One region of the Streptomyces sp. NPDC006174 genome, then DNA from elsewhere that is predicted to be linked to it. Evidence: riboswitches for the same ligand, from Rfam matches in the RefSeq annotation. Region 1 holds a riboswitch; each other region holds the start of a gene.
The links. Region 1 has a riboswitch for cobalamin ahead of ABZ267_RS08200 (DUF4430 domain-containing protein). Riboswitches for the same ligand answer to the same signal wherever they lie in the genome.
Positions count from the first base shown of each region.

Region 1 (9,268 bases):
CACTAAGTGGTTAGTAAGTAGTCGGTCGCGGTGTTCTGCCGCGCCTTCGAGACCTCCGGAGATCCGGGCCGGGCCGCCGTTCACGGCAGGCTTAAGCTGGCCCGGTGAGCAACCAGTCAGCGGGGAATCAGTCAGCGGGCAGGCCGGCGAGCCCGTCGGCGGCCAGGCCGACGCGCCGCCCGGCCAAGCCCCGTACGCCACGCAGTCCGGAAGCCCAGCAGCGGCAGCAGGACATCCTCTCCATCGCCATGGACACCTTCGCCGCACGCGGTTACAACAACGCCTCACTGGCCGAGATCGCCGACCGGGTCGGCGTCACGCAGGCGGGCGTCCTGCACTACTTCCGCTCCAAGGCGCTGCTCCTCACCAGCGTCCTGGAGCTGCGCGACCGGGCCGACATCGAACAGCTCGGCCCGGACCGCCCGCAAGGGCTGGAGTTCCTGCGCCACCTGGTGAACACCGCGCTCCGCAACGCCGAGCGCGAAGGGATCGTCCGGCTGTACGCGGTCCTCTCGGCCGAGTCCGTCACCGACGACCACCCGGCCCAGGAGTACTTCCGCGACCGCTACGACGGCCTCCGCGTCTTCGTCGCCGACGCCTTGCGCGAGGCGTGCGAACTCCCCGCCGACCGCGCGGCGACGACCACGAACGCGGCCAACGCCATCATCGCGGTCATGGACGGCCTCCAGGTCCAATGGCTGCTGTCACCGGACTCCGTGGACATGGCCGCCTCGACGGACCTCGTGGTCACGTCCCTCCTCGCCACGCTGACGCCCGAGCGCTTCGGCCCGGCCGCCCGCCGCTGACCGCTCCGTACGCTCACGTCTGTCAGCGTTGTCGCTCATGTCCCGGCCGCGCACGCTCAATTGGCCGTACCTTGCGAGAGCTTCGGTGGATCCGGAGCGACAACTGAATGCGTGCGTGACTGGGGGAAGCCGGTGGGAATCCGGCGCTGACCCGCAACCGTGTGCGGCCCGCCGGGCCGCGAGTCGGACAGCCCGGCGCGTGACGTGTACCGCTTCCCCTGTCATGGTCTGCAGTGCGAAGCCCCACGGCTCCGACCGGCTGCGCGTACGCCGCCGAGACGCGCGGACGGACGCGGTGCGGGCGGTCGGGCCCCGGTGCGGCACGGCAGGCCGTCCCGTACCGGAAAGGCACACCCGTGCATCTGACATCCGCCCGCCGCGCCCTCGTCGTCACGGCCGCAGGCCACGGCCGCTTCCACGAACGCGCCGGTGAAGGTCACCCTGACGGTGAAGGGGCCGGACGGCCGCCTCTTCAAGGGAAAGATCAAGACCAAGGGCCATGACGTGACCACCGCCACCGGCGGCACGCACCGCTGCGACGGCACCAACGGCGGAGCCAACCCGACCGCCGTTCCCACGTCGACCGCCGCCCTCGACGACGCCGCGCGGAAGAGACACTTCACCTGGGACGGCACCTGGTACGCGTCGTTCGACGACTTCTCCGTCGACACGATAAAGAACGTCAGCGGCGGGGGAGCGGCCTACTGGAACATCGCCGTCAACGGCACCTCGATCCCGGTCGGCGGCTGCTAGTTCAAGCTGAACGCCGGAGACAAAATCGCGTTCACCTGGACGGCCTTCCAGAACAGCCCGGCGGCCCTGCCCCTCCAGGGACAGGGCCGCCGAAAGGGCAGGGCTCCGGTTACTCGATGACCAGCTCGACGTCGATGTTGCCGCGGGTCGCCTTGGAGTACGGGCAGTAGGCGTGGGTCGCCTCGACCAGCCGCTGACCGACCTCGCCGCTGAGGGAGTCCGGCAGCTCCACGCGCATGACGACCGCGAGGCCGAAACCGTCGCCGTCCTTGCCGATGGAGACCTCGGCGGTCACGGAGACGTCCTTGGTGTCGAGCTTCATCTCGCGCGATACCGCGGCCATCGCGCTGGCGAAGCAGGCCGCGTACCCGGCCGCGAAGAGCTGCTCGGGGTTGGTGCCCTTGCCGTTGCCGCCTAGGGCCGGCGGCAGCGCGAGCGGCAGGTCGATCTGACCGTCCGTGCTCACGGCGCGGCCCTCGCGGCCGTTGGCGGTTGCGGCGGCGGTGTACAGCGCGTCCATGGAAGTGACCCTCCTCGTCGGGACCGCGACCGGATCGGTCGTGGTGACTGCCTAAAGATCGCACACAACTCAGTTGTGCACAACTCAATGGCGCGGTCGGCGGTACGCTGGCTCCATGACGCCTGCTCCGAACGCCTCACCCGACCTCGCCGCAGTGCCCGACGCGGAACTGCTCCGTCTCGACCACCAGGTCTGCTTCTCGCTGCACGCCGCATCGCGTGCGTTCGGCGGCTTCTACCGGCAGGCGCTCAAGGATCTCGGCCTCACCTATCCGCAGTACCTGGTCATGCTGGTGCTGTGGGAGGACGGCCCTCGCTCGGTCAAGGCCATCGGTGAGCGGCTCCATCTGGATTCCGGAACCCTCTCGCCGCTCCTGAAGCGGCTGGAGGCGGCCGGGTTGGTCCGCCGCGAGCGCAGTCGCGAGGACGAGCGCTCCGTCCTCATCGAGCTGACCGACGACGGCGTACGGCTGCGCGAACGCGCGCTGTCCGTCCCGCGAGGCGTGCTCGCCGCGACCGGCTTGTCGGTGGAGGAGGTTCTCGGGCTGCAGGAGGTGCTCGGCCGTCTCACCGCAGCCTTGGGAGAGGCTCACAATTGACAGTTTTACTTGTCGTTAGAGTGCTGTGACAGCTAGGCTTGTCGCATGAATGAATCGACGGCCGTCCCGACTCCGGCCAAGAACGACGAGAACTTCTGGACCGCGGTCATGACGCCGGTGGAGCCCGCCTGGAGCGAACCGGCCGATGACGACACGTTCACCATGGACGAGAAGGTGCTCGACGCGGTCCGCGCGCTGGCCGAGCGGATCTCGACCCGTGCGCTCGCCTACCGCACCGCCGGTGAGCCGTTCGACCCCGCGCTCATGGCCGCTCCCGACGTCCAACTCGCCACGCTCCGCGCTCTGTACGACGCCAAGCGGTCCGTCGACCGGCTGGCCGAGAGCGCGGCCACCGCGGCGGGCCGCAGCGGCGCCAGCTACACGCAGCTCGGCGCGGCCTGGGGCGGCATCAAGCGCCAGTCCGCCCGCCTCAAGTGGCCGCACGCGGTGGTCAAGAGGACGGCCGGCGAGTCCATTCCGCTCCGGTACGCAGGTGGCTCGGCCGTCATCCACCACGACCCGGACCTGGACGCCTGGTGGTACACCGCCACGGCGGCCGACATGCGGGAGGAGGAGTCCGAGGCCGTCCACGCCACCTCGGCCGAGGCCATCGCCCGGGCGACCGAGTTCCTCCTCACTCACGCCCGGCCCGCGCGCCCGGAATCCGTATGACCGGGGCGGCGGGCAACCGGCGCGACGACGAGGACGCGGAGCTGTACGACGGCCTCGCCGAGCTCGCCGGTGTCCGTTCCGGCAGCCGCGTCCTGGAGGTGGGCTGCGGAACCGGCCGGGCGACGGTGGAGCTGGCCGCTCGCGGCTGCCGGATCACCGCTGTCGAGGCGGGCCCGCACATGGCCACGATCGCCCGCCGCGATCTGGCCGGTGCCGCGGAGGCGGAGGTGGTGACGGCACGGTTCGAGAGCTGGCCGCTGTCCTCGGAACCGTACGACATGGTGGTCTCGGCGACCGCGTTCCACTGGATCGACCCGGCGGTGAGGGTGACGAAGGCCGCCGACGCGCTGCGGCCCGGCGGGGCGCCCGCCGTGGTGCGGGGACAGCATGTGAGGGGCGGCACCGAGGAGTTCTTCGTCGAGGTCCAGCGGTGCTACGAGCGCTTCGACCCGCAGACACCGCCAGGGCTGCGGCCTCCCGCTTCGGCTGACTCGACGCGTCGGACCATGTGCGGGAGGTGGCGCTGAGCAGCCGGTTCGGTTCCACGGTCCTGCGCCGCTACGAGCAGGACCTCACCTTCACCACGTCCGGCTATCTGGAGCTGCTGCGGACCTTCTCCGGCCACCGGGCACTTCCGGAGGCGGCCAGGAACGGGCTGCTCGGGTGCGTCGCCGCGCTGATCGACGGACGGTACGGAGGCAGCGTGACCAAGCGCCACCTCTTCGAGCTGGCGGTGTCGCACCCGCGCTGACGGCCCGCGTCAGACGGTCCGGAGCCCGGGCGAGTGGTGGCGGCTGATGTTCTTCTCCAGCAATGCGGTCGAAGCCCGTACGCCGACCGACGTACCGGGTGAGAACTTCGGGAGCCGGCCGTCGGCCTGCTTCAGCTCGCCGAGCGCGGTGTCGATGGCGGCGTGCGCGGCGAACAGGCAGGGCGTGCTGTAGATGGCCACCTGGCACTCCAGGTCGGTGAGTTCGGAGAGCGAGAGCCTCGGCGACCTGCCGCCCGCGATCTGGTTGAAGAGCAGCGGCTTGTCGTCGATGACCTTGCGGATGCGGCGGATCCACTCGACGTCCCGCACGCCGTCGACCAGCACCACATCGGCATCGGTCTCCGCGAGCGCCTGTGCGCGGCGCAGGATGTCCTCGTCCTCGGTGGCGTCGGTACGGGCCACGACGACCAGGTCCTGCCGGCTCTCCAGGACGAGATGCAGCTTCTCCAGGTACTCGGCCAGCGGCAGCACTCTCTTACCGTCCGCGTGGCCGCACCGGCGCGGGCGCTGCTGGTCCTCCAGGATGACGCCGGAGGCCCCGGCCCGCTCCAGTCGCTGCACCACGTGGCAGGCCACCTCCGGGTCCACGTAACCGTCGTCGATGTCGACCAGCAGATGGTGGGAAGGGAAGGCGAGCCGGAGCCGCTCGGTGAACGCCACCATGTCCGGCCAGGCGATGAAGCCGATGTCCGGCAGCCCGTAGTGGGAGGCGGCGAAGCCGAAGCCGGAGACGAAGAAGCCGTCGTAGTGCCGGGCGGCGAGGGACGCCGAGTACATGTCGTAGATGCCGATGAGCGGGGTGGTTCCGGGCGTGCGGATCTGCTCGCGCAGCGCGCTTCCGTAGCGCATGTCTCTCTCCTTGGGTGCGGCCGTGAACCACGGGCGGTCACGGACGCACCCCCGGCGACGGCATGGGCACTCGGCGGAAACCATGATCTCTTTGCGAGTGCTCGCATACATATACCGGCCCGGGACGAGCGCACCGTGCGCCGACACGCGTGCCCGATCGGTGCTGCGAGACGGTGCGTTGACGACGTACCGCGCCACGGTGACGGACCCGGATCAGGTCCCGTGGCCGAAGGTCCAAGCCTCGACATCGCGGTAGCGGATGGGCCCCGGGCCACGCCCGAAGTTGCTGCCGACCAGATGGAGCCGTTCGGCCTCCCACACGCGACCGGAGAACCCGGCGAGGCGCGCGGCGACCTCCACTATGGCGGAGTGGTCGCCGCGGCGGGAACGGGCCAGGGTCAGATGGGGCCGCAGCGGCCGGTCCGGAAAGGAGACACCGCACGCCTTGACGACATCGCGTACGTCGGTGGCCAGCCGGTGCAGCCCTTCGAGCTCTCCTTCGATCCCGCTCCACAGGACCCGCTCGTCGAAGTGTCCGCCGCCGCGCAACGCCAGGCGCAGGGGCCGGTGTCGGGTGGTGAGATCGGCGAGCGGAGGCAGCAGGAGCGGGACGGTGGTGAGCGGGAGCTCGCCGAGGAACGCCAGGGTGATGTGCCAGTCCTCGATCCGGTTCCAGCGCAGGCGCGGGTACTCCTCGTAGGCCGGAGCCAGCGCCCGCGCCAACTCGTCCTTGGCGTCGTCGGGCGGGGCGAGTGCCAGGAACACGCGGATCGTCGTGGTCCGCTCACGCGCGTCCGCGTCGGCGGCTTCGGGCAGTTCGTTCACCTGGCGTACCGTACGTGCCGGTCCTGCCTCGGGCACAACGCGGGGCCGATGCGCGGGGCTGGCCGCGACAGCGTCTGCGACCGCTCGGCGAGGTGGCCGGGCGACACGTCGTGCAGCTCCGCCGGCCGCGCCATATCTGATATCCGCATATGGTCTCGGACAGGTGATATCCGCGTTCGGCGGACGGCTCGGCGACGACACCTCCGCCGAAGCGGGACGCCGGACGAGTGATCGAGGAAGGGCAGGACCATGCACATTGCCGTCATCGGCGGTACCGGACTGATCGGATCCCGGCTGGTCCGGGATCTCGACGCGGCGGGTCACCGCGCAGTGGCCCACTCCCACTCCACCGGGGTGGACGTGATCACCGGCGAAGGCATGGACGCCGCCCTCTCCGGTGCGGACGTGGTCGTCGACGTCACCAACTCACCGACGTTCGACGACGCCTCGCCGGACTTCTTCCGGACCTCCATGGACAACCTCGTCGCGGCTGCCCGGAAGGCGGACGTCCAACACTTCGTCGTCCTGTCGATCGTCGGGGTCGACCAGGTGCCGGAGCTGGACTGCTACCGGGCCAAGACCCTCCAGGAGGACCTTCTCAAGGCCGGCCCCGTGCCCCACTCCATCGTCCGCGCCACACAGTTCATGGAGTTCATCGACACCGTCCTGTCCTGGACCGCCGACGGCACGACCGTCCGCCTCCCGCGGACCCGACTCCAGCCGGTCGCCGCCGCGGACGTCGCCGCCACCGTCGCCGAGATCGCGACCGGCACTCCTCTGCACGGCACGGTGGACCTGGCCGGCCCCGACGCCTACCCGCTGGACGAACTGGGCCGCATCACCCTCCGGGCCAAGGGCGACGAGCGCTCGGTGACCACGGACGAGACCGCCGGGATGTTCGCCGCGGTCAAGGGCGACGCCCTCGCCCCGAAGGACGACGCCGCCCGCATCGGCACCATCCGTTACGCGGACTGGCTGGCGGAGAACGCCTGACGCGGGCGGGCCGGTCATTCCGGCGGGGCCAGCTCCGTCAGCAACTGCCGTGTCTCCAGTATCAGTTCGCCCGCGATGGCGGCCGCCGTACCCTCCTCCTGATGGAAGGTGCCGGTGAGCGCGCCAAGGCCGTCCCACGCCTTCCTGTACGCCGCGTCGCGGCGGTCCTGAGAGGTGTCGGCCTCGGCCGGAGCCAGCAGCTCCGATTCCACCGCACACATGTGCGCGGCCTGCTCCAGAACGTCGGACAGCCCGCGGAAGAAGCCCGGCGACGGTTGCGCGAGCCCGGGGTCCTCGCCCGTACCGCTCAGTGTGCGGGTGACGGCCAGGACGCGGGTGCAGACGCGGTCCCACCGCATGTCCTCCGCGAACGGCGGCGGCTTCGGGCCGGTACGGCGCAGGCGGCCGCCCGGGTTCCAGCGCGCGCCTTCCAGCGCCCAGCGGCGGGCGTCGCTCACGTTCTGGAGCGACACCGTCAGGCGCGTGGCCATGAGGTGCCACTGCTCCGCCTTCTCCAGGCCGTTCTCCTCGCGGAGCCCGCCCGCCACCTCGTCGAGCAGCTCGGCGGTCTCCTGCGCGAGGCGGCCGAGCCGGTCACGGACGGAGCGGAGGTGGACCGGCGGCAGGATGAGCGCGTTGACCAGGATGCCGACCACCGCGCCGGTCAGGGTCTCGAGCAGCCGGTGTCCCACCGTGGAGGTGCTGGACGACCCGGCGGTGATCACGAAGAGCGCCGTGGTGGCCCCGTAGATGCCCTGAGCGCCGAAGCGCCGGTAGTTCCCGAGGAGCATCATGAACGGCAGGGTCAGCAGCATCGCGGCCATGGTCTGGTCGCGGGTGAGGGACATCGCGGCGGATGCCCAGACCGTACCGAGAGCGATGACGGCGAACTGCTGGGCCCCCGCACGGACCGACTGGTAAACGGTTCCGGCGACCATGGCGAGAGCCGTCCACGGCGCCAGCAGGGCCATCGGGGCCTGGAGCCACCACCCGCTCAGAGCCCACGCGGCGATCGCCGCCGCTGCTGCCTTGAGGGACTGCACCAGCGTGTCCCGCTCCTGCCCGGACTCCTCGAACGCGTTGTGAACGGCCCGGCGCACCTCCGCCCACTCCCGCCCGAACCACTGCCGGACAGCCGCCCATCCCACGTTCCGTGCCACCCCTGCTCTCCCTCACCGCGTTGCGCTCGTACGTTCGCTCGCCCCGCTACCGGCTGCCCCCGGACGAGGAGGGTGAACGTGACGACGGGGAGCGGCGGGCGGCGGCGAGGCGGGCGTGCCACTACGGGCAGGACATGGCCCCGGTCTTCGGTCCTCGCGGCTCGGCGCCGAGGTCAACGATAAGCAATCTCACCGCATTTATGATGCTCTGATGCGATCTGCTCCTTGGTGGGCTCTGCTCGCCTCCGGGTGTGCCCCGGTGCTGCTGGTCGGTTCCTGGACGATCGCGCAGTCGCGGCAGGGCCCGGCCTACGACCCCGCGAAGCAGACCCTGAGTGTGCTGGCGTCCTACGGGGCCGGCAGCTACTGGCTGATGACGGGCATGCTGCTGGTGCTCGGCACGAGTTACGCGGTCACGGCGCACGCGCTCCGGGAGGCGGCGCTCGCCGGGCGTGTCGCTCTGGCCGGCGGCGGACTGTGCGCGCTGGCGCTGACGTTGGCGCCGGTGCCGAGCAGCGGCGGAGCCCTGGAGCACGGGGCCGTGGCCACGCTGGGCCTCGTCCTGCTGGCGGTCTGGCCTCCGCTGGCCGCCGTACGTGGAAAGGGGCCGGTGCCGTGGGGGCTGAGGCCGGACGTGGCGCTCGGCGCGAGCGCGTTCATGGGGGCGGCCGCGTTCTGGTTCCTGGCCGAGCTGCAGAGCGCGGGAGTGCCCGGCATCGCCGAGCGGGTGGTGACATTCGCTCAGGCGCTCTGGCCTTTCCTGGTGGTCGTCTCCTGCCGGCGGAGCGTGCGGTGACGGGACACCGGCCCGTGAAGCGGCCGCTGCCGGGTCAGCGGTTCGCGGCGAAGGGGCCGCCGTCGCCGAAGACGAGGCCGGCGAAGCGGTGGGCGATGCGCCGGTGGGTGTTGGGGTCCGGGTGCAGGCCGTCGGGCAGCGGCAGCTCGGTGTGGTCGGCCTCGCCGTAGAGGTCGAGGCCGTCCAGGTGGTGCAGGTGGGGGTCGGCGGCGGCGCGGCGGCCGACGATCCGGGCCAGCTCCTCCCGGATGACCGCGAGAGTCAGCTTCCCGGCGGCGGTCTCCGCCGGATCGCCGGTGGCCGTGAACCGCAGCCGTCCTTCGCTCATCGCGCTGCGGTCCGGGGCGGAGGGGCCGGGCGTGGTCTCGTGGATGGGGCAGTGGATCGGCGAGACGACCAGCAGGGGCGCGGTGGGATGGCCCTCGCGGATGGTGTCGAGGAAGCCGTGGACCGCCGGCCCGAAGGCGCGCAGCCGCATCAGGTCGGTGTTGACGAGATTGATGCCGATCTTGACGCTGATGAGG
Region 1 covers NZ_JBEXTJ010000003.1:101,355-110,622, reverse strand. Annotated here, with positions in the region: gene ABZ267_RS08205 (TetR/AcrR family transcriptional regulator) at 105-806, shown strand; cobalamin riboswitch at 887-1,021, shown strand; partial or broken gene ABZ267_RS08200 (DUF4430 domain-containing protein) at 1,224-1,559, shown strand; gene ABZ267_RS08195 (Ohr family peroxiredoxin) at 1,669-2,079, opposite strand; gene ABZ267_RS08190 (MarR family transcriptional regulator) at 2,195-2,677, shown strand; gene ABZ267_RS08185 (hypothetical protein) at 2,723-3,349, shown strand; partial or broken gene ABZ267_RS08180 (class I SAM-dependent methyltransferase) at 3,391-4,100, shown strand; gene ABZ267_RS08175 (isocitrate lyase/PEP mutase family protein) at 4,110-4,970, opposite strand; gene thpR (RNA 2',3'-cyclic phosphodiesterase) at 5,184-5,795, opposite strand; gene ABZ267_RS08165 (NAD(P)H-binding protein) at 6,045-6,788, shown strand; gene ABZ267_RS08160 (aromatic acid exporter family protein) at 6,803-7,948, opposite strand; gene ABZ267_RS08155 (DUF998 domain-containing protein) at 8,160-8,744, shown strand; gene ABZ267_RS08150 (GDSL-type esterase/lipase family protein) at 8,779-9,268, opposite strand, start outside.

Region 2 (9,268 bases), on a different contig from region 1:
TGAGTTCAAGACGGGCAAGAACCGCGTGCACGTCGACATCAGCTCACCCGATCCGGCCGCCGAACAGCAGCGCATCGAGGCGCTCGGCGGACGCCGGCTGGAGGAGTACGCCGACAGCGGGTTCCTGGTCATGGCGGACCCCGAGGGCAATGAGTTCTGCGTCATCCCTGAGGGGCCGGTCGGCATGGACGACCAGGGACGCGCCCATTACCTCGACTGATCCACGCCACCCGGGGCCTACGGCGACTCCGTGCCTTCCGCGCTTTCCGTGGGTTCCGCGCTTTCCGGCCGCCGGCGGAGCAGGTACGTGTCCATGATCCAGCCGTGCCGTTCGCGGGCCTCGGCGCGCACGCGGCTGATCCGTTCGGCGACCTCGTCGAGCGGTCCGGAGACCAGGAGTTCGTCCGGGGTGCCGATGTAGGCGCCCCAGTAGATCCACAGGCCGCGGCCCGTCAGATGGGTGAAGCTCTCGTGGCCGTCGAGCATCACCACGATGTCGCCGTCGTCGTCCGGGAACCCCTCGGCGAGCCGTCGGCCGGGCGTGATGTGGATGGGGCGGCCGACCTGGTTCAGCGAGGTGTGGTGGCGGGCGGCGAGCGCGGAGACGCTGCTGATCCCGGGGACCACCTCATGGCCGAATTCCACCGTGCCACGGGCCAGGATGTCCTCCAGGATCGCGAGCGTACTGTCGTACAGGGACGGGTCGCCCCACACCAGGAACGCTCCGCACTCCCCCGGTGCCAGCTCCTCGACGATCAGGCGCTCGCAGATGTCGGCGCGGCGGTGGCGCCAGTCGTGGACCGCCGTGGTGTAGCGGCCCCGGTCGTCCTGCGTGCGGTCCCGCCAGGGGTCCTCGGCCTCCACGACCCGGTAGGGGCCGTCCAGGTGCTCGGCCAGGATGTCCCGCCGCAGCCGGGTGAGGGACTCCTTCTCCCGGCCCTTGCCGAGCACGAAGAAGACCTGCGCCCGGCGCATGGCCTTGATGGCGGCGAGGGTCAGGTGGTCGGGGTCGCCGGCTCCCATGCCGATGACGAGGATGTGGCGTGGTGCGTCGCTCATGTCGGCCGATCATGCCAGGAGCGGGGCGCGCGATCGCGCCGGGCCCGAGGGCAGGCCGGGGTGAGGCGGGGTGGACTTACTAGGACGTCCAACTACATGTTCGTGAGCAGCGGGGTGGCCGGCGTGCAGCCGGGCACCCTCAAGGGGGTGTCCGGCGGATCAGGGCCGAATGGGCCGCGGCGTCCGGTGCGGTGCATCGCAAGGCGCTGGAACGTCCTCATCGCGGAGCGATTCGGGCGTTTCGGCAACGCGGCGAGGGATGGGCCCCCTGCTCGAGCGCAGCCGAGAGCTTGGGGAAGTGCCAGACGTCGTGGACCCGGCCAAGATCCGCCGGACACGCCCTAGGCTCGTGGCGTCAGGGAAGCCGGTGCGATTCCGGCGCGGTCCCGCCACTGTGACCGGGGAGTTCGTCCTCGCAGGACACGCCACTGACGGTGCAGAAGCCGTCGGGAAGGCATGAGGACGCGCGCTGATCCGGGAGTCAGGATACCGGCCACGGGATTGTTCCGTGTTTCCACGAGGATGGAGCAGACACGCATGGCACCGGTCCGCACCCACGGCCCCGCAGGCCCGTCCCGGCGAGCGGTTCTCCCCGCCCCCCGACGGCCTCCGCCCTCCGCGTCCCCCCGACAGCCGAGCCCGATGGGTGTCGCGGAGCGCGGATCGTCCAGCACCAGGCCCTCGGCGTAGACCAGGCGGTGGGCGTGGCGCAGCTCGCAGCCGAGCGCTACGGGCTGATCGGCCGGCGAGCGGTGCCTCCGCGGAGCGAGGGATGATCGACGAGCCCGCGCCCGTTATAGCCGGATGTGTCCGGCTCATCACCGAGCCGGGCCGAACAATTCCGAGCTGGAGGCGGCGCTGTGCACGGTGAGTACAAGGTTCCCGGCGGCAAGCTGGTCGTGGTGGACCTGGACGTGGAGGGCGGGGCGCTGCGGAACGTCCGCGTCGCCGGGGACTTCTTCCTCGAACCCGACGAGGCGATCCGCGCGATCGACGCTGCGCTGGAGGGCGCTCCGGCCAACACGGACACGGCGGGTCTCGCGGCCCGGATCGAGGCGGCGCTGCCCGACTCCACGGTGATGCTCGGGCTGAGCGCGGAGGGTGTCGCCATCGCCGTACGCCGGGCGCTGGCGCAGGCCACGGAGTGGAGCGACTACGACTGGCAGCTGATCCATGACGCGCCTCAGTCGCCGGCGCTGCACATGGCGCTGGACGAGGTGATCACCGCCGAGGTCGCGGCGGGGGTCCGGCCGCCGACGCTGCGGGTCTGGGAGTGGGACTCGCCCGCCGTGATCATCGGCAGCTTCCAGTCGCTGCGCAACGAGGTCGATCCGGCAGGCGTGGAGCGGCACGGTGTGGACGTCGTACGGCGCATCTCCGGCGGCGGCGCGATGTTCGCCGAGCCGAGCTCCACCATCACGTACTCGCTGGCCGTCCCGCAGGCGCTGGTCTCCGGGCTCTCCTTCGCCGACAGCTACGCCTATCTGGACGACTGGGTCCTCGAAGCGCTCGCGGACATGGGCATCAAGGCCTGGTACCAGCCGCTCAACGACATCGCCACCGAGGTCGGCAAGATCGCCGGCGCGGCGCAGAAGCGGGTGGTGGGGCCGGACGGCGGGCCCGGGGCCGTGCTGCACCACGTGACCATGGCGTACGACATCGACGCCGACAAGATGCTGGAGGTGCTACGCATCGGCAAGGAGAAGATGTCGGACAAGGGCACCCGGTCGGCGAAGAAGCGCGTCGACCCGCTGCGCCGGCAGACCGGACTGCCCCGCCAGGTCGTGATCGAGCGGATGATCGACTCCTTCCGCAAGCGCCACGGCCTCACGGACGGCCGCGTGACGGACGCGGAGCTGGCGCGCGCCGAGGAGCTCGTACGGACGAAGTTCGCGACGGAGGAGTGGACGGCCCGGGTGCCGTAGGGGGTGTCCCGCCGCCCCGCATACTGGGAGGCATGGACAGAGCGCAGCCAGACTCCGGGGTACGGGAACGGCTCGGCCGGGCCCTGTTCTCCCGGGTGGCGGGGCCCTCCGGGCCGGAGAACCGGGCCCGGATCCACGACACGCCCGGCCCGCGCTGGTTCGGCCCGGACCGGCCGGTGCGCCGGGTGCACGGAGACGCGTCCATGTTCATCGGCGGGCTGCGCGCGCTCCTCCTCCAGTCGCTGCACCCGCTCGCCATGGCCGCCGTGGCGGGCCACTCGGGGTTCAAGGGCGATCCGTGGGGGCGGCTGCAGCGGACCAGCACGTTCCTCGCGGTGACCACGTTCGGCACGGCCGAGCACGCTCAGGAGGCGGTCGAGCGCGTACGTTCCGTGCACGAGCGGGTGCGCGGCATCGCGCCGTCCGGCGAGCCGTACCACGCGGCCGATCCGCATCTGCTGTGCTGGGTGCACGTGGCCGAGGTGGACAGCTTCCTCCGGGCCCACCAGCGTTACGGAGAACGGCCGTTGGACGGTGCCGGATGCGACGGCTACATCCACGACATGGCGACGGTGGCGCACGCGCTCGGAGTCACCGACCCGCCGCACGACCGGGCGGAGCTGGCCGCCCGGATCGCCGCCTACCGCCCGGAACTGCGTGCCACGCAGGAGGCCCTGGACGCGGCCCGCTTCATCCTCCTCCACCCGCCGCTGCCGTGGCCGGCCCGTCCTCCGTACGCCGTACTCGCCGCCAACGCCGTGTCCGGCCTCCCGCGCTGGGCCCGTGAGCCGCTGCGGCTGCCTCGGGTGCCGGGGGTCGAGGAGGTCTGCGTACGGCCTGCCGGGAAGGCTCTGACCAGGACCATCCGGTGGGCGATGACCCCGCCGCCCTCGCCCGCCTGACCCTCCGGGTGCCGAGGTCGGCCGGCGGCAGGACGATGGAGAGGACCGTACGACCGTACGGCAGGGGGCCCACGGCGGGAGGCCCCGGTGGCACGCAGCGAATCGACCGACGTACTCGTGGTGGGCGCGGGCCCGGTCGGGCTGATGCTCGCCGCCGAGCTGCGGCGCGCGGGTGTCTCCTGCCGGATCGTGGACCGCCTTCCGGCCCGGCTGCCGTACGCCAAGGCGGTCGGAATCCAGCCGCGCACGCTGGAGCTCTTCGACCGGATGGGGCTGGTGCGGGCGGTGCTGGACGCGGCGGTCCCGATGCGCGGACAACTGACGTACGTGAACGGGGCCGCGCAGGGCCGCATCGAGCTGGCCCTTCCGCCGGAGGTGCCGTACGGCTTCGCCGCGCTGCCGCAGTACGAGACGGAGCGCCTCCTGGAGGAGCACCTCGGACGGTTCGGCACCGGGATCGAGCGTTCGACGGAGCTGGTGGCGTTCGCGCAGGACCCGGCCGGAGTGACGAGCCGGCTGGCCACCGCTTCCGGGGCCGAGGAGGAGGTGCGGTCCCGCTTCCTGGTCGGGTGCGACGGCGCGCACAGCGTGGTCCGCAAGGTGCTCGGGCTCTCCTTCGAGGGCGGAGCGTTCCCGGAGGAGTACATGCTCGCGGATGTGGAGGTGGGCTGGGGGCTGCCGCCGGGGTACGGGGTGCGGTCGATGCACCGGGGTGAGGACGGCGCCATCGATGACCTGCTGGTCTGCGTCCCGCTGCCGGGCGAGGGCCGCTACCGGATGTCGATGCTGGTGCCGCCGGAGCTGTCGGCGGAGCGGCCGGACTCCGGCGACGGGGTCGCGCACGGCCTGGAAGGCGGTACGGCTCCTGCTCTCGCCGACATCCAGAAGGTGCTGGACCGGCTGGCGCCGGAGCCGGTCACCGCGTCCGCGCTGCGCTGGTCCTCGGTGTTCCGGATCAGCCACCGGCTGGTGGACCGGTACGGCGACGGGCGGGTGTTCGTCGCAGGGGACGCGGCGCACATCCATCCGCCGACCGGCGCGCAAGGCATGAACACCGGTGTCCAGGACGCCTGCAACCTGGCGTGGAAACTCGCGCTGGCCGTCGAGGGCGCGGCGGATCAGCGTCTGCCGTCGAGCTACGACGCCGAACGGCACCCGGTCGGCGAGGAAGTGGTGGGCCGGACGGTCCGCCAGGCCGCCGAGGGTGTGCAGGCGGACCCGACGGACCTGGAGACGCTCCTGCTCCGACAGGCCCAACTCCTGGTCGGCTACCGGGAGAGCCCGATCGTGACACCGCTGCCTCCGGGCGACGAGGCGACGCTCCGGCCGGGCGATCGGGCCCCGGACTGCGGCGGCCTCACCGGAGACATCGCCGCGTATCCGGTGCGCCTGTACGACCTGTTGCGCGGGCGGGACCATGTCATGGTGGTGTACGGGAGCCATCCGGCCGGTGACACACCCGCCGATCTCGCCGCGGCGGCCGGTGAGTTGACCGGCGGCCGGATGGAGACGTGCCGGATCCTGCCTGCCGACGCGCCGCCGGACGAGGCGACGGGGGCTCCTCATCACCACGACAGCCGGGGCGAGTTCGCGCGGCAGTACGGGGTCGGCGAGGGCGCGGCGTTCGTCGTACGGCCGGACGGCTACCTCAGCGCCTGCCTCCGGCCGCCGACGGTCGGGCAGTTGAAGGAGGCGCTGGGAAGGGTCTTCGGCCGGTGAGGCCAAAAGCCCCGCTGCCGGAGTGATGGCCGTCCTCCCGCAGCGGGGCTGCCGATTACTTCGGCATCAGCACCGTGTCGATGATGTAGACCGTGGCGTTGGCGGTCGGCACGTTGCCGCAGACCACGTTGGCGCTGTCGTTGACCTTGTACGACTCACCGGAGCCGGCCGTGGTCAGCGAGCTCTTCTGCAGCGTGTCGAACGTGCCGCTCTCCAACTGCTGCGGGGTGAGCTTCTGACCCACGACGTGGTAGGTCAGGATCTCGGTGAGCTTGGCCTTGTCGTTGAGGACCGCGTCCAGGTCGGCCTTCGGGATCTTGGCGAAGGCGTCGTTGGTCGGCGCGAACACGGTGATGTTCTCGGCGCTGTTGAGGGTGTCGACCAGGCCGGCCTTCTGCACGGCGGCGACGAGCGTGGAGAGCGCCGGGTTGTTGGACGCGGCGGTGGCGACCGGGTCCTTGGCCATGCCGTCGAAGCTGCCCGCGCCGTCCTTCGGAACGCCGGCACAGGCCGGGCCGAACGGCTTGTCCATCATGGCGTCGTCACCGGCGGCCGGCTTCGACTCCTCGGGGGTGGAGCCTGCGGCGGAGGAGCTGTCGGAGGCACTGTCCGAGCCGGAGTCGGAGCACGCGGAGAGCGTGAGGGGCAGCATCACGGCAGCGGCGACGGCGACAGCTGCACGGCGGTGGCGAAGGGCGTTCATGGAGTTCTCCTGGTTCGTCGACGGGTTGGTGCGTTCACAAACGGAAACGGATCAAGTGGTGCTGTGAAGAAGCCTGTTGGGGAGGGGTCAGTCCACGGTGACCACCACCGAGTGCCAGCCGCTGGCGCCGTCCGGGACGGTCTTGGTGCGCTTCTCGGTCTGGACCTCGCCCGTGCCGTCCGTGGCGCGGACGGTGAGGGTGTGTCCGCCGGGAGTGGCCTTCCAGGGGTAGGACCACTGGCGCCAGGTGTCGACGGTGTCCTGCTCGGCCAGTTGGGCCGGGCGCCACGGGCCGTCGTCGACGCGGATCTCGACCTTCTCGATCCCGCGGTGCTGGGCCCAGGCCACTCCGGCCACCATGACCGTGCCGGCCTCGGGGCGCCCGAAGGGCTTGGGGGTGTCGATCCGGGACTGGGTCTTGATCGGGGCCTTGCGGGCCCACTTGCGCTTCACCCAGTACGCGTCGTAGTCGGCGAAGGTGGTGAGCTCGATGTCCTCGATCCACTTGCAGGCCGAGACGTATCCGTACAGTCCGGGCACGAGCATGCGGACGGGGAAGCCGTGGACGAAGGGGAGCGGTTCGCCGTTCATGCCGACGGCGAGCATGGCGTCCCGGCCGTCCATGACGTCCTCGACAGGCGTGCCGAGCGTCATGCCGTCGACCGAGCGGGCGATGATCTGGTCCGCCTTTCCACCTCGCGACGGCGGCTTGACGCCCGCCTCCTTGAGCAGGTCGGCGAGGCGTACGCCGATCCACTTGGCGTGGCCGATGTATGGGCCGCCGACCTCGTTGGAGACGCAGCAGAGCGTGATCTCGCGTTCGATCAGGGGCCGGTTGAGGAGGTCCTGGTAGGTGAACTCCAGGTCCCGGCGGACGCCTTGGCCGTGGATGCGCAGCCGCCAGGTGTTCGCGTCGACCTTGGGGACGACCAGGGCGGTGTCCACGCGGTAGAACTTGTTGTTGGGGGTGGTGAACGGAGGCAGGCCGGGGACTCGCAGCTGTGCGCCGGCCGGGATCGGCTTGGCGGGTGAGGCCGGGGCCGGCAGGGTCACGGCCTCACGGGAGGCGACGGCGTCCTGGGCGCTGCGGCCGTTGAGCGTCCGGCCGACCGCTCCCGCCACAGTGGAGGCGGCGGCCGCGGCGGTGGCGGCGATCAGGAAGCCGCGCCGGTCCCAGCCGCTCTCGTTCTCCTCCTGCTCCTCCCCCGCGATCCGGCGCGGGCTGGTGAGCCTGTCGGCGAGGACGTACAGAAGGACCGCTCCGGCCGCCGCGCCGACCAGCGACGGCAGTCCGTCGGTGATGCCGGTGGAGTCCGGGCGGCTCACGGCCGAGGCAGCGCCGACCACACCGAACGCCAGGACGGCGGCGGAGCCCGTACGGCGGTGGCGCAGCGCCAACAGGCCGACGGCGACGGCGAAGAGGGCGAGGGTGAGGACGATGCCGAGTTGCAGGACGAGTTTGTCGTTCTCGCCGAAGTTCCGGATGGCGAAGTCCTTGACCCCGGCGGGCGTCCGGTCGATGGCCGCTCCGCCGACCGCTGTCACGGGACTCGCCTCGGGCCTGACGGCGGCCGAGACGAGTTCGGCGACGGTCAGGGCGGCGAATCCCGCCAGCAGTCCGCTCAGGGCTGCCAGCGTTCCTCGGGTCAGGGCTGTCCGGGTGATCCTCACGGTCGTCATTCGGAGCCGAAGGACAGCCGGATTGGTCGATCACCCGATCACGTGAAACTCGCCGGTTCGCCTGCGGTGGGCGCCCGTACGACGTAAGGGCACAAAGCGAACCGCCCCGGCCGGGCACAAGGCCGGCCGGGGCGGATGTGATGCCTTCACATCGGACGAAACCTCAGGCGAGGGACGCGATCGCCTGGTTGAACGTGGCGGACGGGCGCATGATCGCCTCGGCCTTGGCCGGGTCGGGCTGGTAGTAGCCGCCGATCTCGGCCGGGGAGCCCTGCACCGCGATCAGCTCGGCGACGATGGTCTCCTCCTGCTCGGCCAGTGTCTTGGCGAGCGCCGCGAACGCCTCGGCGAGCTTGGCGTCGTCGGTCTGCTGCGCCAGCTCCTGGGCCCAGTACAGAGCCAGGTAGAAGTGGCTGCCGCGGTTGTCGATACCGCCGAGGCGACGGCTCGGGGACTTGTCCTCGTTGAGGAACGTGCCGGTCGCCCGGTCCAGGGTGTCGGCGAGGACCTGCGCCCGCGCGTTGTCCGTGGTGGTGGCCAGGTGCTCGAAGCTGACCGCGAGGGCCAGGAACTCGCCCAGGCTGTCCCAGCGGAGGTAGTTCTCCTTGACGAGCTGCTGGACGTGCTTGGGCGCCGAGCCGCCGGCACCGGTCTCGAAGAGGCCGCCACCGTTCATCAGCGGGACGACGGAGAGCATCTTCGCGCTGGTGCCGAGCTCCAGGATCGGGAAGAGGTCGGTCAGGTAGTCACGGAGCACGTTGCCGGTGACGGAGATGGTGTCCTCACCGCGGCGGATGCGCTCCAGGGAGAAGGCGGTGGCCTCCTCCGGCGACTTCACGGAGATGTCCAGGCCGTCGGTGTCGTGGTCGGCGAGGTACGTCGTCACCTTGGCGATCAGGTTGGCGTCGTGCGCGCGGGTCTCGTCCAGCCAGAACACCGCCGGGTTGCCGGTCGCGCGGGCGCGGGTGACGGCGAGCTTGACCCAGTCCTGGATCGGCGCGTCCTTGGTCTGGCACATCCGGAAGATGTCACCGGCGCCGACGGCCTGCTCCAGCACCACGGTGCCGTCCGCGCCGATGACGCGCACGGTGCCGGTGGCGGAGATCTCGAAGGTCTTGTCGTGGCTGCCGTACTCCTCGGCCTTCTGCGCCATCAGACCGACGTTGGGCACGGAGCCCATGGTCGCCGGATCGAAAGCGCCGTTGGCGCGGCAGTCGTCGATGACGACCTGGTAGACACCGGCGTAGCTGCTGTCCGGGAGGACGGCGATGGTGTCGGCC
Region 2 covers NZ_JBEXTJ010000008.1:327,755-337,022, reverse strand. Annotated here, with positions in the region: gene ABZ267_RS20845 (VOC family protein) at 1-220, shown strand, start outside; gene cobF (precorrin-6A synthase (deacetylating)) at 238-1,059, opposite strand; cobalamin riboswitch at 1,393-1,572, shown strand; partial or broken gene ABZ267_RS20835 (short-chain fatty acyl-CoA regulator family protein) at 1,686-1,814, opposite strand; gene ABZ267_RS20830 (biotin/lipoate A/B protein ligase family protein) at 1,920-2,984, shown strand; gene ABZ267_RS20825 (oxygenase MpaB family protein) at 3,017-3,886, shown strand; gene ABZ267_RS20820 (FAD-dependent monooxygenase) at 3,974-5,605, shown strand; gene ABZ267_RS20815 (fasciclin domain-containing protein) at 5,661-6,308, opposite strand; gene ABZ267_RS20810 (molybdopterin-dependent oxidoreductase) at 6,396-7,988, opposite strand; gene ABZ267_RS20805 (NADP-dependent isocitrate dehydrogenase) at 8,152-9,268, opposite strand, start outside.
Region 2: linked by a shared signal. The riboswitch ahead of ABZ267_RS20830 (biotin/lipoate A/B protein ligase family protein) and the one ahead of ABZ267_RS08200 (DUF4430 domain-containing protein) in region 1 are both predicted to bind cobalamin.

Region 3 (9,268 bases), 310 kb from region 1:
GTCTTCCTCTTCCTCGCGCCGCTCACCGACGCCGTGACCGCCCTGCCCGGCGTACGGGTCCGGCGCCTTCCGGCCCGGATGGGCTCGCCGGTCGACCACTGCCTCACCTCCTTCGACCGGTACTTCGTGGAGCGCGAGGCGCTGCTCGCCGGAGAGCACGGACGGATCGGCGCGGACGGGCGGTTCACCAGCGAACTGGCCAACCGCAGAAGGCGGTTCCTCCTCTCCATCGGCCGCGTCACGCCCGGCAAGCTCTCCATGAGCGCCTGCGCGGTCGGCTCCGCCCGGGTCACGCTCGCTCTCGCGATCCGGTACGCCGGCCACCGGCTGGTCTCCGGCTCGCGCGGCTCGCGGCGGGTGCCGGTCTACGCGCACCGCACCCACCACGGCCCGCTCGCAGGCGCGATGGCCACCGTCTTCGCGATGAGCCTCCTGCACCGCAGGGCCCTGGACCGCTGGGAGTCCGCGGCGGCCGCCGACCGGGACGAGGCGGAGCGCCTGGTGGCCGTTGCCAAGGGGTGGATCACCTGGCAGGCGCGCGGCGTCATCGTCGAGTGCCGCGAGCGGTGCGGTGCGCAGGGGCTGCTGGAGAACAACGGCATGACCGAACTCTTCACCGGCATCGAAGGCGCGATCACCGCCGAAGGCGACAACCTCGCCGTCCACGCCAAGGCCGCCGCCGAGATGCTGTTCAGCGTCACCGTCCGGGACGAGGAGGAGGCGGAGAGCCCCGGCGAGCTGGACGACACCCGCTTCCTGGGCCGACTGCTCGCGGCGGTGGAGGACATCTGGTTCGACCGCGCCCGGGAGCGGATCAGCGCCGCTCCGTCCGGCGACCCGCTCGGCCGGTGGAACGCGGCCTCGGGAGCGGCGCTGCGCGGCGTGGAGGCGTACGGCTACCGGCAGGCGAGTGAGGCGTACGAGCAGGCGGCGGCCTCACTGCCGCCGGGCCCGGCCCGTGAGCGGCTGACCGAGCTGCACCGCCTCTTCGCCCTCCAGTGGATCGCCCGCCACAGCGGTGACCTGCTGGCGGCCGGACGGCTGACCGCCGAACAGGTGTCCTCACTGCCCGACGCGGTGGAGCGGCTCATCGCCACCGTGGCGCTCCACGCGCCGGACCTGGTGGGGTCGTTCGCGCTGCCGGAGCGGCTGATGTCGGACTGGCCGATCGCCGGACCCGGTTACGCGGACGCCTACGACGACCCGGAGGGCTCCTGGCACCGGGACCGCAGGTCGGGCGGAGCGGTGGGCCGCACGGCGGGCGGAGCCGGACGTCGTACGGCGGAATTCCGGCGGCCCGCCTGTGGCAGCAAGCGGCGGCGGCCGCTGCGCGAGAAGGTGGCGGCGCTCGGGACGCGCGGTGTGCTGCTGGCGTACTGGGGAACCACGTCGGTGCTCTCCCGGTGGTTCGAGAAGCCGCAGGTGAGCGTAGACGAATCGGTTCGCCCCAGGGCGTAACCGGAGGATCGTCCTCCAGTTATTTCGGCGGTGGGCCCGTGCGTACCGCCGCCCGCCGTGGCAGAGGCGCCGACGAGCTCCCCTGAGTCCCGATGAGAGGAAACACCGTGAAGAGCCAGACCGTCCACCCGAAGATCACCGAGGTGCTGACCGAGACGTTCAAGGTGCCCGCGGCCGAAGTCCTGCCGGAGTCCACGATGGACAGCCTGGAGATGGACTCCCTGGCGGTCGCCGAGTTCGCCGTCATCATCAAGGAGACCCTCGGAGTCAGCGCCGACTCCGAGAAGCTCTACAAGGACGCCACGCTGGCCGACATCTCCGTGTTCATCGACGCGGCCGTCGGCGGCGAGGCGGCAGGCAGTGCGGTGCCGGTGAGCAACACCCGATGAACCGACCCGCCATCGCCGTCACCGGCCTGGGGATGATCACCCCGGCCGGCCACACCACCGACACCACCTGGGACGGGGTCTGCCGCGGCGAGTCCTTCGCCCGCACCGTCCCCGAACTGCACGGCTGCGCCGTCGACTTCGCCTGTACGGTCTCCGGCATCGACCTCGACGAGGCGGTCGGCGGCCGGACCGCCTTCCGGATGGGCCGGTACGTCAAGTTCGCCGTCCTCGCCGCCCGGGAGGCGGTGGCCGACGCCGGGCTCGACCCGGCCCACTGGGACGGCGGCCGCGTCGCCGTCGTCGTCGGCACCAGCAGCGGAGGCTCCGCCGGACTGACCGAACAGGCCGTCGCGCTGGAGCGGCGTGGCCCCGAGGCCACCTCGCCGTCGGGCATCCTGCTCACCATCCCGAGCATGCCCGCGGCCGAGATCGCCATTCAGATGAAGGCCACCGGCCCCAGCCTGGCCCCGTGCACGGCCTGCTCCTCCGGTGTGACCGCACTCTCCGTGGCCCGCGACATGCTGGCGCTCGGCCAGTGCGACATCGCGATCGCCGGAGCCACCGAGTCGATCGTCTTCCCGGTCGCCATGACCGGCTTCGCCCGCTCGGGCGCGGCGGCGCTGCGGCACGAGGACGGGGACCCCGCCCGCCTCTGCCGCCCCTTCGCCGCCGACCGGGCCGGGCTCGTCATGGGCGAAGGCGCCGCGATCATGGTCCTGGAACGGGCCGAGGACGCCCGTGCCAGAGGAGCGGCCCCCCGAGCGCTGCTCGCCGGCACCGGCGCCACGACCGACGCCCACCACCCGACCTCTCCGCATCCTTCCGGTGCGGTCGCCGAGGCCGCCGTCGACACGGCGCTGGCCGACGCGGGCTGGCGCGCCGAGGACGTCGACCACGTCAACGCGCACGGCACCTCGACTCCACTGAACGACGCGACGGAAGCCGCTCTCATCGGCAGGGCCTACCCGCACCGGCCGCCCGTCACCGCTCCCAAGGGCGTACTGGGCCACTGCATGGGCGCGGCCGGAGCCATCGAGGCGGGACTGACCGTCCTGACACTCCAGCACGGCATCGTCCCGCCGATCGCCAACCTGGACGCCCCGGATCCTGGCTTCGCCATCGACTGCGTCACCAAGGTCCCGCGTGAGATGCCCGTACGACGGGCCGTCAGCCACTCCTTCGGATTCGGCGGACAGAACGCGGTGATCGCGCTCCAGGCTCCATAAGCCGCTCCGCCGGCTGCCGGGCCGGTGCGGCGGGACGATCCCGCGCCGCACCGGCCCGACCGAAGAAGCGGTCCCGCACCGGCTCTGAGCTGCACGAAGACCCGTGATAGCTTGCCGGGGCCAGTCGAACCCCAGCGACGGGGTCAGGGAATCCGGTGCGAGACCGGAACTGACGCGCAGCGGTGAGGGGGACGGGCGGGGCCACGGCCACTGGAGCGCATGCTCTCCGGGAAGGCGTTCCGTCCGGACGAACCCGAGTCCGAAGACCTGCTGGCACCCGCGCTCCGCACCCGGGGCACGGGACCGTACGACGGGCTCCGCGGCTGGGCCCGGAGACACCTAGGTCCTCCGTGCTGTCCAAGGCCACCCCCGCACCGATACGCACCGCCGTCCTCCTCGCGGCCGGCGTCGTCCTCCTCACCGCCTGCGGCGGAAGCGGAACCACCTTCTCCGCCGACGACGGCGGCCGCGGTGGCGGCGCCAAGGCCGACGGCTTCCCGCTCACCCTCAAGAACTGCGGGCGCACTATCACCGTGAAGGCGCCGCCTCAGCGGGCCGTCCCGGTCGACCAGGAATCGACGGAGATCCTCCTCTCGCTCGGCCTCGCCGACCGGCTCGCGGGCACCGCGACCTGGAGCGACCCGGTGATGAAGGGCCTGGAGAAGGCCAACAGGAGCGTCGAGCGCATCTCGGAGAACCGGCCCTCCTCGGAGAGGGTCCTCGACAAGGAGCCCGACTTCCTCTCCGCCTCCTTCGCCTCCACGCTCGCCAAGGGCGGCGTCGCACCGCGCGAACAGTTCGAGAAGCTCGGCGTCCCCGCCTACGTCTCGCCTGCCGACTGCACCGGCAAGGACAACAGCGGCGGCGGTGACGGAGCCCGTACCGCACCGCTCACCATGGACAGCGTCTACACCGAAGTCCGCGAACTGTCCCAGGTGTTCGGCGTCCCCGAGCGCGACGACGCCCTGGTGAAGAAGCTCCGGGCCCGGGCGGCGAAGGCCACCGACGGCATCGACGCCTCGAAGACCTCGCTCCTCTACTGGTTCTCCGACTCCAAGGCTCCCTACCTCGCCGGCTGCTGCGGCGCGCCCGGTGTCATCACCAAGGAACTCGGCGCGAAGAACGTCTTCGACGACACCCACGACGAATGGCCCCAGATCAGCTGGGAGACCGTCGCCGCCGGGCTGCGCGACTTCGGACTCGCGGGGTGAGCGGCGGGAATCCGACGGTGAAGGCTCGCGGTGTGAGCGACAGCCTGACGGTGGAGCGGCCCACTGACGTACGGCGGGTCGGCGCGCCGGTCCAGGCGCTGATCTGGACCGGCGGACTCCTGCTCCTGCTGCTCTCCATAGCCGTCGCCGTCACGATCGGGCCGGCCAGGATCTCCGTCCCGGACGTCTGGTCCGCCGTCGCCTCCCACCTCGGCTTCGGCGCCTCGGAGCTGAGCCCGATCCGGGACGGCATCATCTGGAACCTGCGCATGCCGCGTACGCTGCTCGCCGCCGTGTGCGGTGCCGGGCTCGCGGTGTGCGGCACGGTGACGCAGTCGCTGCTGCGCAACCCGCTCGCCGACCCCTTCGTCCTCGGCGTCTCCTCCGGAGCCTCCCCCGGCGCGGTCGTGGTGGTCGTCCTCGGTGTCGGCGGGGGAGCGGTGTCGCTCTCGGCCGGAGCGTTCGTCGGGGCCATCTGCTCCTTCGCGCTGGTCCTGCTGCTCAGCCACACGCTCGGCTCCACCACCGACCGGGTGGTGCTCTCCGGTGTCGCGGCGATGCAGCTCTTCTCCGCTCTGACCTCGTTCGTCGTGATGACCTCCGCCGACGCCGAGCAGACCCGCGGAGTGCTGTTCTGGCTGCTCGGCTCGCTCAGCGGCGTCGGCTGGGGCGAGGTGGCGCTCTGCACCGCCGTTCTCGCCCTCTGCCTGGTGATCTGCCTGGCCCACGCCCGTACGCTCGACGCCTTCGCCTTCGGGCAGGACGCCGCCGCCGCGCTCGGCGTGAACGTCGCCCGCACCCGGATCGTGCTGCTCTGCACCACCGCGCTGCTGACCGCGGCCCTCGTCAGCTCGGCCGGAGCGATCGGCTTCGTCGGCCTGGTCCTCCCGCACGCGGCCCGCGCGCTCACCGGCTCCGGACACCGCAGGCTCCTGCCGGTCACCGCGCTCGCCGGAGCGGTCTTCCTGGTCTGGGTGGACACGTTGGCCCGTACGGTGCTCGACCCGCAGGAGGTGCCGGTCGGCGTCGTCACCGCGCTGATCGGTGTTCCCGCCTTCGTCGCCGTCCTGTACCGGACCCGGAGTACGTCATGAGCGTTTCCACATGCCTGCGCGCCGAGCGGGTCGGCCGGGAAGCCGGCGGCCGGCTCATCCTCGACGGCGTGGACATCGCGCCGCCGCCCGGCGCCACCGTCGGCCTGCTCGGCCCCGACGGCTCCGGCAAGTCCACGCTCCTGCGGATCCTCGCGGGCCTCCTCGCTCCGGACACCGGCGCCGTCACCCTGGACGGCGACCCGCTCGCCGGCCTCGGCCGCCGCACCGTGGCCCGCCGGATCGCCGTGGTCGACCAGCACGCCGTCACCCAGGTCGACCTCAGCGTCCTGGACGTCGTCCGCCTCGGCCGCATCCCGCACCGCCGCGCCTGGTCCGCCCCGGACCGCGCGGACGAGGAAGCCGTCACCGAAGCGCTGCTCCGCACCGGACTCGCCGACCGGTCCGCGCAGTCCTGGCACACGCTCTCCGGCGGCGAACGCCAGCGCGTCCAGATCGCCCGCGCGCTCGCCCAGCAGCCGCGCGAACTCCTCCTGGACGAGCCGACGAACCACCTGGACATCCAGCACCAGCTGGCGCTGCTCGCCCTGGTCGCCGCACTGTCGCTCACCAGCGTTATCGCGCTGCACGACCTCAACCTCGCGGCCATGTTCCGCGACCGGATCACCGTGATGAAGGCGGGCCGGGTCATCGCGGGCGGCACGCCTGCCGAGGTCATCACCGAGGAGCTGATCGAGGACGCCTACGGCGTACGGGCGGTCGTCACCGCGGACGGGCCGGACGGACGTCCTTCGGTACGGTTCCTGCCGCGGCGCTGAACAGCGGGCTGAGGGCGGCACCCGGACAGCCCTCCGGGCGGACCCGTTCGCACGGGCCCGCCCGGAGGCCGAGGACATGGGAGCGGCCTTCCGGCCGCCGGAGGGGATGCGCCGTCAGCGGCGGCGTCCCTTGCCGAACTCGCCACCGGTGTCCTTGCCGGTGTCCATGTCCTTGCCGTCGCCGTAGTCGATCTTCTCCTTGCGGACCTCGGCGGAGACTTCCTTCTGCTCGGTGACCTTGTTGGTCTCCAGGCGCACCCGCTCCACCGGGACGGCCTCCTTGCGGACGGTGGCGCGCTCCGCGTGCAGCGTGACCTCCACGTCCTGCTCGCCGAGGTCCGTGGTCCCGGTCACCTTCTCACCGGGCCGCAGGGGCTCGCGGACCACCCGCACCTCCTCGTGGGAGACGGGCACGGACCGGGTGACCTCCTCGGTCACCACGTACTTGTGCAGCCTGGCCCGGCCGCTCTCGTACTCCTCCGTACCGACGTGCAGCTGCTCCTCGGAGCGGATCATCTCCTCCTTGCCGCTCATGTCGGCGGCCCGGGTGCCGGCTCCGGCGCCGGCGAGCGGACGGGAGGTGGCGGACATGTCCGTGTCGCGGTGCTTGCCCGTACCGGCCGCTCCGGTCGTGCCCGCGGCTCCGGCGCCCGTGGTGGTCGTCCTGCCGGTCGCCTTGGCGTTCGGCGGCGTGCCCGTGCCACGGGCCGCGCCCGCCGCACCCGCGCCGGCTCCGGCCGCGCCCATGGCGCCGGTTCCGGCGACCGTACGGGCGTCGCCGCCCGTGCCGGTGCCCTTGCTGTCACCGAGGTTGCCGGACTTCCTGGTCAGACCGTAGTGCCGGTACAGCTCCTCCTCCTCGGCGACGGACAGGTGGGCGTCCGCGTCGACGCGCGGCGCCTCCTTGACCGTGTCCTTGGAGTGCGAGACATGCAGGTCGGAGCCCACTCGACGGGCTCCGGCGAGCGGTACGAAGCTCTCCTTCATGCCGAACATGCCGGTCTTGACCGTGACCCAGTCGGGCCTGCCGGTGTCGTCGTCGACGTACACCCGGCCCACGCTGCCGACCTTCTCGCCGTCGTTGTCGTACACGGTCAGACCGTCGAGCTCTCCGGAATCCGTGAAACCGTCAGCGGCTCCCATAACCGAACCCTCCTCGCTGGGCGCGCCCTGTGGGTGGCTCCACCAGATGTAGGCACGTCCGGCTTCCATCGCGCCCCACGCACCTGGACGCTGCAACCGCCCGGCCACCCGGCCGCAGGGGCTTCGGCGGCCCGCCGGTGCCTGCTGGCCCCGTACGAGCGCGCTGAGCGGCTCCCGTACGAGTTAGGCCAATCGGGTGAGCGGGTGCGGGGCGCGCATATGATCGGCGGAGCACGGCGGCCCCGGCGGGACGGGCCGGAGCCGGTCCCGCCGAGCCACCAGGAGTGCGCCATCGATTCCGTACGCGTCCAGCTGCCGGCCCAGCGCGGTGAGCTCCGTGACCGACGCGAGGACGGACACCACCTCCACCACCTCGTGTGGCGGCTGGGGCCCGGCGTGCGGGTGTGCAGCAGCGCGGTGCTCGGCGGCGGCATCGGCCTCCGCTCCTGGATCCTCAACGCCCAGGTCCCCGGTGGCTACCCGCGCCTCGACCCGGACCGCCACCTCGCCGAGATCGCCGCCGCCGAAGGGCTCACCGGTCCGGGCGCCGGGCTGATGACCGCCGCCGACGTCGCCGCGTACACGACCGGCCACGACGGCGGAGTCACCGCGACCGTCACCGCAGGCCTCGGCGTACGCGGCTGGGCCGCGGCTCCCGACGCGCAAGTCCGTATCCCGCACCGGCCCGGCACGGTCAACATCGTCGTCACGCTTCCTGCCGCACTCTCCGACGCGGCCCTCGTCAACGCCGTCGCCACCGCCACCGAGGCCAAGGTCCAGGCCCTCCTGGACGCCGGACTCGACTGCTCCGGCACCCCCACGGACGCCGTCTGCGTCGCCGCCCCCGAGCCCGGGCCCGGCGGCGGCGAACCCTTCGCCGGACCCCGCTCGCTCTGGGGCGCGCGCATCGCCCGCGCCGTGCACACCGCCGTACGGGCCGGAGCCCGCCTCAGCTGACCGCCACCGGGTGCCGCACCACCGCGTCGAAGAGGTACCCCTGCGTGTTGTGCGCGGTCGTCTTCGGCTGCGTCCGGCCCGACCGGTCCGTGGCCCGCGCCAGCAGCTCGGCCGGGCCCTTCCGCGTCGGCACCCAGTCCACCGACCACCGCACCCAGCTCCCGGCCCGCGGTGCGTCGTGCAGCCGGGCCCGCCGCCAGCGCCGGCCGCCGTCGGTGCTGACCTCCACCGACCGCACCCCCGCCCCGCCCGACCAGGAACGGCCGGTGAGCACCGTACGGCGATGAGCCGGGAACGCGGCGCCCCGCACCAGCTCGAAGGCGCTCTTCAGCGTCTGCCGGGTCAGCGGTGCGCTGCCCTCCGGCGGATGGCCGGGGCCGAAGAGCCGGTAGAGGCCGGTGTTCCACGGCGTGAGCAGCGGTTCGGCGCTCACCTCGATGTCGCCGACCCACTTGATGCTGGCGATGCCCACCCACGACGGCGCGATGACACGGACCGGATACCCGTGGTCCGGCGGCAGCGGCTCGCCGTTCATCTCGTACGCGAGCAGTACGTCGTCCAGAGCCTTCGCCACCGGCAGCGGCCGCCGCACCCGTCCCAGGTTCACGCCGTCCGTGACGACCTCCGCGTCCAGCCCGCGCGGCAGCACGTCCACCGCGTGCCGCCCGATCCCGGCCCGCCACAGCACATCCCCGAGCCGCACTCCGCGCCAGCGGGCCGTACCGATCGCGCCGAGCGTCCACGCCGTACCGCTGACCGCCTGGCCCTGCTGCGAGGCGAAGAAGCTGCGCCCGTTGCCCGCGCACTCCACGAACCCGGTGCGGCTCACCGACGGCAGCCGCAGGAGATCCGCGTACGTGAGGTCCACCGGCCCGCCCTTCAGCCCGTCGCCCCAGACCGTCAGCTTCCAGGTGTCCCGGTCGATCTGCGGGGTGGCGGTGTGGTTGCGGACGAAGAACCGGTCGGCGGGCGTGAGGAGGCCGGTGCCCTTCAGCGCGGCGAAGTTGGTCTCCG
Region 3 covers NZ_JBEXTJ010000003.1:411,440-420,707, reverse strand. Annotated here, with positions in the region: gene ABZ267_RS09430 (acyl-CoA dehydrogenase) at 1-1,458, shown strand, start outside; gene ABZ267_RS09425 (acyl carrier protein) at 1,566-1,847, shown strand; gene ABZ267_RS09420 (beta-ketoacyl-[acyl-carrier-protein] synthase family protein) at 1,844-3,073, shown strand; cobalamin riboswitch at 3,178-3,363, shown strand; partial or broken gene ABZ267_RS09415 (ABC transporter substrate-binding protein) at 3,424-4,251, shown strand; gene ABZ267_RS09410 (iron chelate uptake ABC transporter family permease subunit) at 4,281-5,378, shown strand; gene ABZ267_RS09405 (ABC transporter ATP-binding protein) at 5,375-6,154, shown strand; gene ABZ267_RS09400 (PRC and DUF2382 domain-containing protein) at 6,269-7,297, opposite strand; gene ABZ267_RS09395 (adenosylcobinamide amidohydrolase) at 7,517-8,254, shown strand; gene ABZ267_RS09390 (sulfite oxidase) at 8,247-9,268, opposite strand, start outside.
Region 3: linked by a shared signal. The riboswitch ahead of ABZ267_RS09415 (ABC transporter substrate-binding protein) and the one ahead of ABZ267_RS08200 (DUF4430 domain-containing protein) in region 1 are both predicted to bind cobalamin.